Regions from separate parts of the Brachybacterium sp. GPGPB12 genome, predicted to be linked through region 1. Evidence: predicted binding sites of a transcription regulator. Region 1 holds the regulator's gene; the other holds the start of a gene.
What was found. Region 1 encodes HrcA, which represses chaperone genes, less so after heat shock. Its sites were predicted from a motif close to TTNGCACTCGNNNNNNNCGAGTGCNAA; they were not measured.
Positions count from the first base shown of each region.

Region 2: a site for HrcA is predicted at 2,759-2,785, ahead of groES (co-chaperone GroES). Genes of this name have one in related genera too.

Region 1 covers NZ_CP149573.1:471,074-475,486, forward strand. The annotation lists partial or broken gene WKH84_RS02560 (16S rRNA (uracil(1498)-N(3))-methyltransferase) at 1-580, opposite strand, end outside; partial or broken gene dnaJ (molecular chaperone DnaJ) at 594-1,709, opposite strand; gene hrcA (heat-inducible transcriptional repressor HrcA) at 1,781-2,785, opposite strand; partial or broken gene WKH84_RS02575 (DUF3097 domain-containing protein) at 2,929-3,828, shown strand.
Region 2 covers NZ_CP149573.1:3,313,553-3,317,965, reverse strand. The annotation lists gene WKH84_RS19385 (hypothetical protein) at 1-284, opposite strand, end outside; partial or broken gene groL (chaperonin GroEL) at 711-2,301, opposite strand; gene groES (co-chaperone GroES) at 2,305-2,601, opposite strand; gene WKH84_RS19370 (hypothetical protein) at 3,230-3,394, shown strand; gene WKH84_RS19365 (metallophosphoesterase) at 3,479-4,336, opposite strand.

The DNA.
Region 1 (4,413 bases):
GGCGAGGCTCATCACGCCGACGGACTCCTGCTCGTGCAGGACGAGCACGAGCGTCCCGTCGGCCGCGCGGGCGCGCAGGTCCTCGACGAGCGCGCTCGTGGTCATCGGGGCGTCGACCGCGGGGATGCCGGGCCGACGGCACTGCTTGACGGCGGCGCGGGCGGTGCCCTCCCACTTCGCGCGGCCCTTGGCGAGCTTCTCCCCCGCCATACGGAGACGGAGCGCTTCGCGATCCACGGGACGATGCGGTCGATGCCGAGCTCGGTCGCGGACTCGACGGCCTGCTCGTCGCGGCCGCCGGTCGCGAGGGCCTGCACCAGCGCGAGTCGGGGCAGACGCCGCACGGCCGGGGACGGGTCCGCGAGCAGGCACAGGTCGAGCGCCTCCTTGCGGGAGGCGGTGACCTCGGCGAGGACCTGTCGGCCGGGGGCGTCGGTGAGGAGCAGCTGCTCCCCACCCCGATCCGGGCGACCTTGGCCGCGTGGCGGCCCTCGTCGCCGGCGAGCTCGAGCTGGTCTCCCTCACGGGCGGCGGCGAGGGCCTCGTCGAGGATCAGGAAGCCGGGCGGGGTGGTGGGCACTGGCTCTCCCGCCTCAGAGGTTCAGGCGCTCGCGGAGCTTCGCGAACGGGCCGCCGTGGTTCTTGGGACGGGTGGCCTCGTCGCCGCGGAGGGCGGCGAAGCGCTCGAGCGGCTCGCGCTCCTCGTCGGTGAGCGCGGTGGGCACGTCCACGTCGAGCACCACGCGGATGTCGCCGCGGCGCTCGCGGCGCAGCGGGGTGACGCCGAGGCCCTTGAGGACGATCTCCTCGCCGGGCTGGGCGCCGGGGCGGATGTCGAGCTCCTGCTCCCCGTCGAAGGTCTCCAGCGGGATCGTCGCGCCCAGCGCGGCGGTCGTCATCGGCACGGAGACCGTGGTGACGAGGTCGTCGCCGGAGCGGTCGAACATCTCGTGGTCCTTGACGGACAGCTCCACGAAGAGGTCGCCGGAGGGGCCGCCGGCCTCGCCGGTCTCGCCCTCGCCGCGCCTGGATGCGGGTGCCGTTCTCGACGCCGGAGGGGATGCGCACGGTGACGGTGCGCTCGGTTGCGGTGCGGCCGTGGCCGGAGCGGCCGGTGCAGGGGCTCTCGATCACGTCGCCGTGGCCCTCGCAGGTGGGGCAGGGCGCCATGGTGACCATCTGGCCCAGCAGCGACTGCTGGACGCGCTGGACGTGGCCGGAGCCGTTGCAGGCGGTGCAGCGGGTCGGGCTTGTGCCCGGCTCGGCGCAGGAGCCGGAGCGGCGCTCGCACAGCACGGCGGTGCGGAAGGTGACGTCCTGCTCGGTGCCGAAGACGACGTCGCGCGGCTCGATCTTCACCCGGCGCGCACGTCGCCGCCGCGGCGCCGCCGCGGGACGGGGCCCTGGTTGCGCCCGCGCATCCCGGAGGCTCCGGCGAACATGTCGAAGATGTCGTTGAAGTCGAATCCGGCGCCGCCGCCGGGGAAGCCGCCCATGCCCGGGCCGCCGCCCATGTCGTACTGGCGGCGCTTGTCCGCATGGGAGAGGGTCTCGTACGCCTGGGAGACCTTCTTGAACTTCTCCGCCGCCTCCGGGTCCGGGTTGACGTCCGGGTGGAGGGTGCGGGCGAGCTTGCGGTACGCCTTCTTGATCTCCTCGGTCGAGGCGTCGCGGGAGACGCCGAGCGGCTCGTAGTAGTCGTCGTTCACAGGCGTGGGTCCTTCACAGGGGGTCGGGGGTCGGTCACGGCCGGCGACGGGCGCGGGGCCCGCCGGCGCGGTCATTCGAGGAATCGGGAGACGTAGCGGGCGATCGCCTGGACGGTCGAGATCCCGGCGGCGTAGTCCATGCGGCTGGGGCCGAGGATCGCGAGGTGGGAGCCGGCGCCGTAGCCCGCACCGACGAGCGCGGCCTGGTGCGGCGCCCGGTCGTGGAGCTCGGAGCCGATCCGCACCTGCACGTCCCCCGGGGAGACGTGCATCTCGGTGAACAGGCGCAGCGGCACCACCAGTTGCTCCTCGAGGACGTCCAGCGGCGGCTCGACGTCGCGGGCGAAGTCCTCGGCGGAGCGGGCGATGTTCGCGGTGCCCGCCATCATGATGCGGTCCTCGGCGCGGGTCGCGGCCAGCGCGGTGAGCGCCTCGGCCACCTCCGCGGCGGCGGGCCGCTCGGGGACGGGCAGGGACTCGAGGTATTCCGTCAGCGGCCCTGCGAGGTCGGTGACCTCCCGGCCGGCGACGGCGCGGTTGAGCTGGTCGCGCGGCGCCGCGTAGTACTCGGCGGGGCGGCCGGCGATGACGGGGACGGTGCGCTGGTCCACCCGCCCCGACTCGGTGATCAGCACGACCAGCAGCAGCGAGTCCGCGACCTTCACGAGCTCGACGTGGCGGATGCGGGCCTGGCGCCGGGCCGGGTACTGCACCATCGCGACCTGCTGGGTGAGCTGGGCGAGGAGGCGCACGGTGCGGGCCAGGAGCTCCTCGACGTCCCCCGCGTCCTCGAGCAGGGCGCGGATCGCTCGCTTCTCGGCGGCGGAGAGGGGCTTGACCATCGCGACGTGGTCGACGAAGGCGCGATAGCCCTTGTCGGTGGGGACGCGGCCGGCGGAGGTGTGGGGCTGGTGGATCAGCCCCTCCTCCTCGAGGACGGACATGTCGTTGCGGACGGTCGCCGCGGAGACGCCGAGCTCGTGCCGCTCCAGCAGCGACTTCGAGCCGACGGGCTCGCGCGTGGAGACGTAGTCCTCGACGATGGCGCCGAGGATCTGGAGCTTGCGGTCGTCCATGTCGTGCACCTCCTGCCGCGCGGTCCGGCACCGGGGCGTCCCGGCGCCCGGGTCTCCCTGGACATTGGCACTCTCCCATGCCAAGTGCCAATCGTACGCGTCCGCGGCGTGCTTCGCAGGGAGGCGTTCGCCACGGGGATACAGTGTCCGCCGTGTCCACCCCGCCTGCTCGCTTCCCCGACCGGTACGGCGCCGATGTGCTCTCCTCCGGTCCACCCGCCCATCACCGCCGCCGCCCCGTCGGCCGCGAGGTCCCCGCGCGGCCGCGACCTCGTCGTCGAGGAGGCCTCGACCGGCTTCACCGGCGCGATCACGCGCGTGGAGAAGACGGCCGGAGAGCTGATCGTCGAGCTGGAGGACGGCCGCGGCCGACGCCGCACCTTCCCGCTCGGGCCGGGCTTCATGATCGACGGGCGTGACCCGTGGTCCTCACCCGCCCGCAGGCGGCGCAGAAGGCGCCCGTCCGCAAGCGCTCCGCCTCCGGCTCGGTGTACGTCCAGGGGGCGAAGGCGCGCACCGCACGTGCCTCGCGGATCTGGGTCGAGGGCACCCATGACGCGGAGCTGGTGCAGAAGGTGTGGGGCCACGACCTGCGGATCGAGGGCATCGTCGTCGAGCGGCTCGAGGGCGCCGACAACCTCGCCGAGCGCGTGCGCGAGTTCGGCCCCTCGCCCGGCCGCCGGCTCGGGATCCTGGTGGACCACCTGGTGAAGGGGTCGAAGGAGTCCCGCATCGCGGCCGAGGTGATGGCCCTGCCGGGCGCCCGCGGGAACGTCACCGTGCTCGGCCACCCGTACGTCGACGTGTGGCAGGCCGTGAAGCCCGCACGCGTGGGGCTGAAGGAGTGGCCGCACATCCCCAGGGGGACGGACATCAAGGTCGGCTCCCTCGCCGCGCTCGGCTGGCCCCACGAGGACAAGGCCGACATCGGCCTGGGCTGGAAGCGGATCCTCTCCACGGTCCGCTCCTACGCCGACGTCGAGCCGACGCTCTCGGGGCGCATCGAGGAGCTCATCGACTTCGTCACCGTCGACCAGCGCTGACCGGGCCGCGGCACGGGACGGGGAGGCGAGCAGTCGATGCGCCTCTCGGCGCGGCCGACGGCGGCCCTCGGGAGCCCACCAGGGGGATATCCCCCAGCGGATGCGGCGGACCGCCGCGCTGACCGCGGGGTCTCCGGCTCGTTAGGGTGAACCCGTCACCCGAGACGACGGCCCCCGCGCCGACCGAGACGAAGAAGGATCCCATGAGCCAGACTCCGCATCCGCACGACCCGTACGGCACCGAGCCCGGCACCCCCGCCTCCGACTCGCTGCCCGAGCGGCCTGCCGCGCGCCCGGCCTCGGACCACCTCGACATCGACGCCCCTGCCGCCCCCGCGCCGCAGGAGCAGGGCGCGCGACCTCGGACCCGGCAGAGCATCCCTACGATCCGTTCGCGCAGTCCGCTCCCGGCGCGCGACCGTCCCCCGCCGCGCAGCGAGGACCCCTACGGGCGCCGGGCTCCGCTCAGCAGGCGGATCCCTACGGGCAGTCCGCGAGCTCGGCCGCTCCGGCCGCGGCGCCGGCCTCCCCCTACGGGGCGCCCTCGCCGTCCCAGCCCTCCCCGCGACCGGACCACGCCCACCA
Region 2 (4,413 bases), 1.1 Mb from region 1:
ATCACGGAGCCGACCTCGGTCCAGCGGGCCCTGCGTGTGGGCCGGAAGAGGCCGCGCGACTCGAAGCCGTCCTCGTCCAGCTGCAGCCACAGGGTCACCACCCGCAGGGTCATCACGCCAGAGACGACCGCGACCAGCACCCACAGCACCAGCGGGAGGGTGAACAGGGGATCGTGCATGAGCTCCGGATGGCGCCAGAGCCGCTGCCCGACGAAGCTGATGATCACGAGGAACTCGAGCACGACCGCGAACACGAGGCCGATGATCAGCGCCCCGATCACCACGGCGGCAGGCGGCCCGTAGGTCCGCGTGGGGAGGTCCCCTCCGGCGGCCGCGGGCGCGTGTCCGGCGTGCTCGTCACCACTGCTCCTCCGACTCTCGTTCCCAGGACGGTCCCGGCGCATGCCGGGCGGGTCCGCTCATCTTAGGACTCGCAACGGACGGGCGAGCGCAGCGACCCGAGGAACGGACCTGCCCGTCGGACCTGGTGGGACCAGGGCCGGCGGGCACGTCATGAGGAGGCCGTGCGGCCGGGTCCTCCTCGCGCTCCTCACGCCGGTCACGGGCAGGTCGGTCTCCGGGGGCGCGGGCCGGCCGAAGTGCGGTGGCCCCGCGCGCAAGACGACGGGGCGGGCGGCGCGGGTCTCCCCGCACCGCCCGCCCCGTCGGGTCGGACGCGATCGGCGGACCCCGATCGTCGACTCGGAGGATCAGTCCTCCTCGTCCTCGTCCTTCTTCTCGATGACCAGGGTCTCGGTGGTCAGCACCAGGCCTGCGATCGAGGCCGCGTTCCGCAGGGCGGAGCGGGTGACCTTGACCGGGTCGATGATGCCGGCGGAGACCAGGTCGACGTACTCGCCGGTCGCGGCGTTCAGGCCGGTACCGACCTGAGCCTCCTTGACCTTCTCCACGACGACGTAGCCCTCGAGGCCCGCGTTCTCGGAGATCCAGCGCAGCGGCTCGACGACCGCACGGGCCACGGCGCGCACGCCCACGGCCTCGTCACCGGTCAGGCCGAGGTCGTCGACCAGCACGGAGGACGCCTGCACGATGGCGGAGCCGCCGCCGGCGACGATGCCCTCCTCGATGGCGGCGCGGGTCGCGGAGACCGCGTCCTCGATGCGCATCTTCTTCTCCTTGAGCTCCACCTCGGTGTGAGCCCCGACCTTGATCACGGACACGCCGCCGGCCAGCTTCGCGAGGCGCTCCTGGAGCTTCTCGCGATCCCAGTCGGAGTCGGTGTTCTCGATCTCGGCACGGATCTGCGCGACGCGGTCGGCCACGGCCTGGTCGTCGCCGGCCCCGCCCACGATGGTGGTGGAGTCCTTGGTGACGACGACGCGGCCGGCGTGGCCGAGCACGTCGGTGTCGACGGTCTTGAGGTCCAGGCCGAGGTCGGAGGTGACGACCTGGGCGCCGGTGAGCACGGCGATGTCCTGGAGCATGGCCTTGCGGCGGTCGCCGAAGGCGGGAGCCTTGACGGCCGCGCCCTTGAAGGCGCCGCGGATCTTGTTGACGACCAGCGTGGACAGGGCCTCGCCGTCGACGTCCTCGGCGATGATGAACAGCGGCTTGCCGCTCTCCACCACCTTCTCGAGCAGCGGGAGGATGTCGGCCACGGCCGAGATCTTGCCCTGGTGCAGCGAGCACCTGCGCGTCCTCGAGGACGACCTCCTGGCGGTCCGCATCGGTGACGAAGTGCGGGGAGATGAAGCCCTTGTCGAACTGCATTCCCTCGGTGAAGTCGAGCTCCATCGCGGTGGTGGAGGACTCCTCCACCGTGATGACGCCGTCCTTGCCGACCTTGTCGAAGGCCTCGGCGAGCAGGTCGCCGATCTCGCGGTCCTGGCTGGAGACCGAGGCGACCGACGCGATCTGGGCCTTGCCGTCGACCGGGGTCGAGATCTCCCCGAGCTTCTCGGAGAGGGCCTCGACGGCCTTCTCGATGCCGCGCTTGAGGGCGGCGGGCGCCGCGCCGGAGGCGACGTTGCGCAGACCCTCGTGCACGATGGCCTGGGCGAGGACGGTGGCGGTGGTGGTCCCGTCGCCGGCCACGTCGTTGGTCTTGGTCGCGACCTCCTTGGTGAGCTGAGCGCCGAGGTTCTCGTAGGGATCCTCGAGCTCGATCTCACGGGCGATGGTCACGCCGTCGTTCGTGATGGTGGGGGCGCCCCACTTCTTGTCGAGGACGACGTTGCGGCCCTTGGGCCCGAGCGTCACCTTGACGGTGTTGGCGAGCTTGTCCACGCCCCGCTCGAGCGCGCGGCGCGCGTCCTCGTTGTACAGGATCTCCTTGGCCATGGCTCAGGCCTCGATGATCGCGAGGATGTCGCGCGCGCCGAGGACCAGGAACTCCTCGTTGCCGTACTTGAGCTCGGTGCCGCCGTACTTGGAGAAGACGACCTTGTCGCCGACCTTGACGTCCATGGGGACGCGCTCGCCCTTGTCGTCGAAGCGACCGGCGCCGACGGCGACGACCTCGCCCTCCTGGGGCTTCTCCTTCGCGGTGTCCGGGATGACCAGGCCGGAGGCGGTGGTCTGCTCCGCCTCGAGCGGCTTGACGACGACGCGGTCCTCGAGGGGCTTGATGGAGACCGACATGCGGCTCACTCCTTCATGAAGAGATGGACTCTGTGTGAGTTCGGGGTCGGGGCCCGGGTCCGATCGTCGTCGCGGTGCCGACCGGGACGGGTCCCTCGTCGCAGCTTCTGGCACTCTCGGCCATCGACTGCCAACGGCGCTCACTCTAGGACGACGGCTGGCACTCACGCAAGGCGAGTGCTAGATCTGGGCCGGATGTGGTCAATGCGTCGCGCCGCACGCGTCGCCGCAGGCAACGAACCCGGAGAAAGCCACCCGCGTGCACGCCGTACACCCGACTCCGCCGGCTCCGCGACTCCGGAGAGCGCGGCGACCGAGTTCGCGACGACCGGATTGCCACCCCTCCCGTTCCGCTCTTTCTTCCTTGGGCCGCGCCGCCCCTCGGGGTCGGCGTCGAGGCTCCGAGCCCGCAGGCCACAACCCCTGCTTCACCCGCCCCCCGCACCCCGAAAGGCTCGTGGGATGCCCAGGTCACACCCTTCTTGTGAACCCGATAACTTGTCGTCCCCGAAGGCGTGACGCCACGCCCCGCGCGCGATAGGACTGGGGATGTCGAGACCGACGGCGCACCTGCGATCCAGGGCCCGTCCGCAACGCTCACACCCCTCCGAACCCGAGGAGATCCTCCATGGCCTTCATCCGCACCCTCCGCTCCGCCCTCCGTCGCCGCGACGACCAGCTCGCGCAGGACATCGTCGAGACGGGCACGCACCGCGACCATCGCGACGATGCCACCGCCTCCGTCGCCCGTCACGGCTCCCAGGGCATCCGACCCTACGGCTTTGGCTACTGATCTCCTCAGGCGCGCCCCCAGCGCCGCCGCCGACGCCCCTGCAGGCAGTGCCTGCAGGGGCGTCGTGCATGTCCGGGCCGCGGATCAGCGCCCGGCGGCCTCGAGGATCTGCGCGACCTGCTCGGGGGTGAAGCGGTAGACCGGGCGCTCCGCATCGGCGAGGGTGTCGCCGGCGTTCGGCAACACCGAGCTGACCACGCGCGGCGCCCCCTCCCCCAGCTCCACCAGACTCACGCCCGACAGGGCGCGCGACTGCTCGTCCGCGCCCGCCCCGACGGGGTCGACCACGTTGGTGATCCCGGGGGCGACGTGCACCGGGATCCCGGCGATCTCACCGGTCATCTCGTGGTGGTAGTGGCCCGAGAGCACGATCCGCACGTCGGAGCCGTCGAGCACGGCGGCGAGCTCGTCGAGCCCGTCGAGGTCGAGGCCGCGCAGCGAGGGGTCGCCGCGACGAGCGGCGGGTGGTGGATCGCGAGCACGGTCCCGCCGGGCGCGGGCTCGGCGAGGACTCCGCGCGCCAGTCCAGTCCAGCTGCTCGGGATCGAGGTGCCCGTAGCCGGCGCCGGGGACGCTCGAGTCGAGCACGACCACGCGGGCCCCTCCGGCCAGCGCCACGACCCGGTCCTGGCTCGGCGCGGTCCGCTCGCCCGGGGCGACCGCCTCGCCGTAGACGGCGGAGACGTCGTGGTTGCCCATGACGATCGCCAGCGGCGCGTCGAGAGCGGCGGCGAAGGGGTCGAGGATCTCGTGGAGCAGGCGATAGCTCTCGGCGGTGCCGTCCTCGGAGGCGTCGCCGGTGTGGACCACGGCGTCGATGCCCGCGAGGCCCTCCAGGCGGGCGAGGAGTCCGCGCAGGGCGGCGGCGGTGTCGATCCGGTCGTAGTGGCGGGCGAACGGATCGCCGTAGAGATGCGTGTCGGTCAGGTGCAGGATGCGCATGCCGGGAACGGTAGCGGCCGCAGGTGACGGGCAGGTGACGATCAGCCCAGCCCTCCCGCCGATCTCCTCCCGCTCGT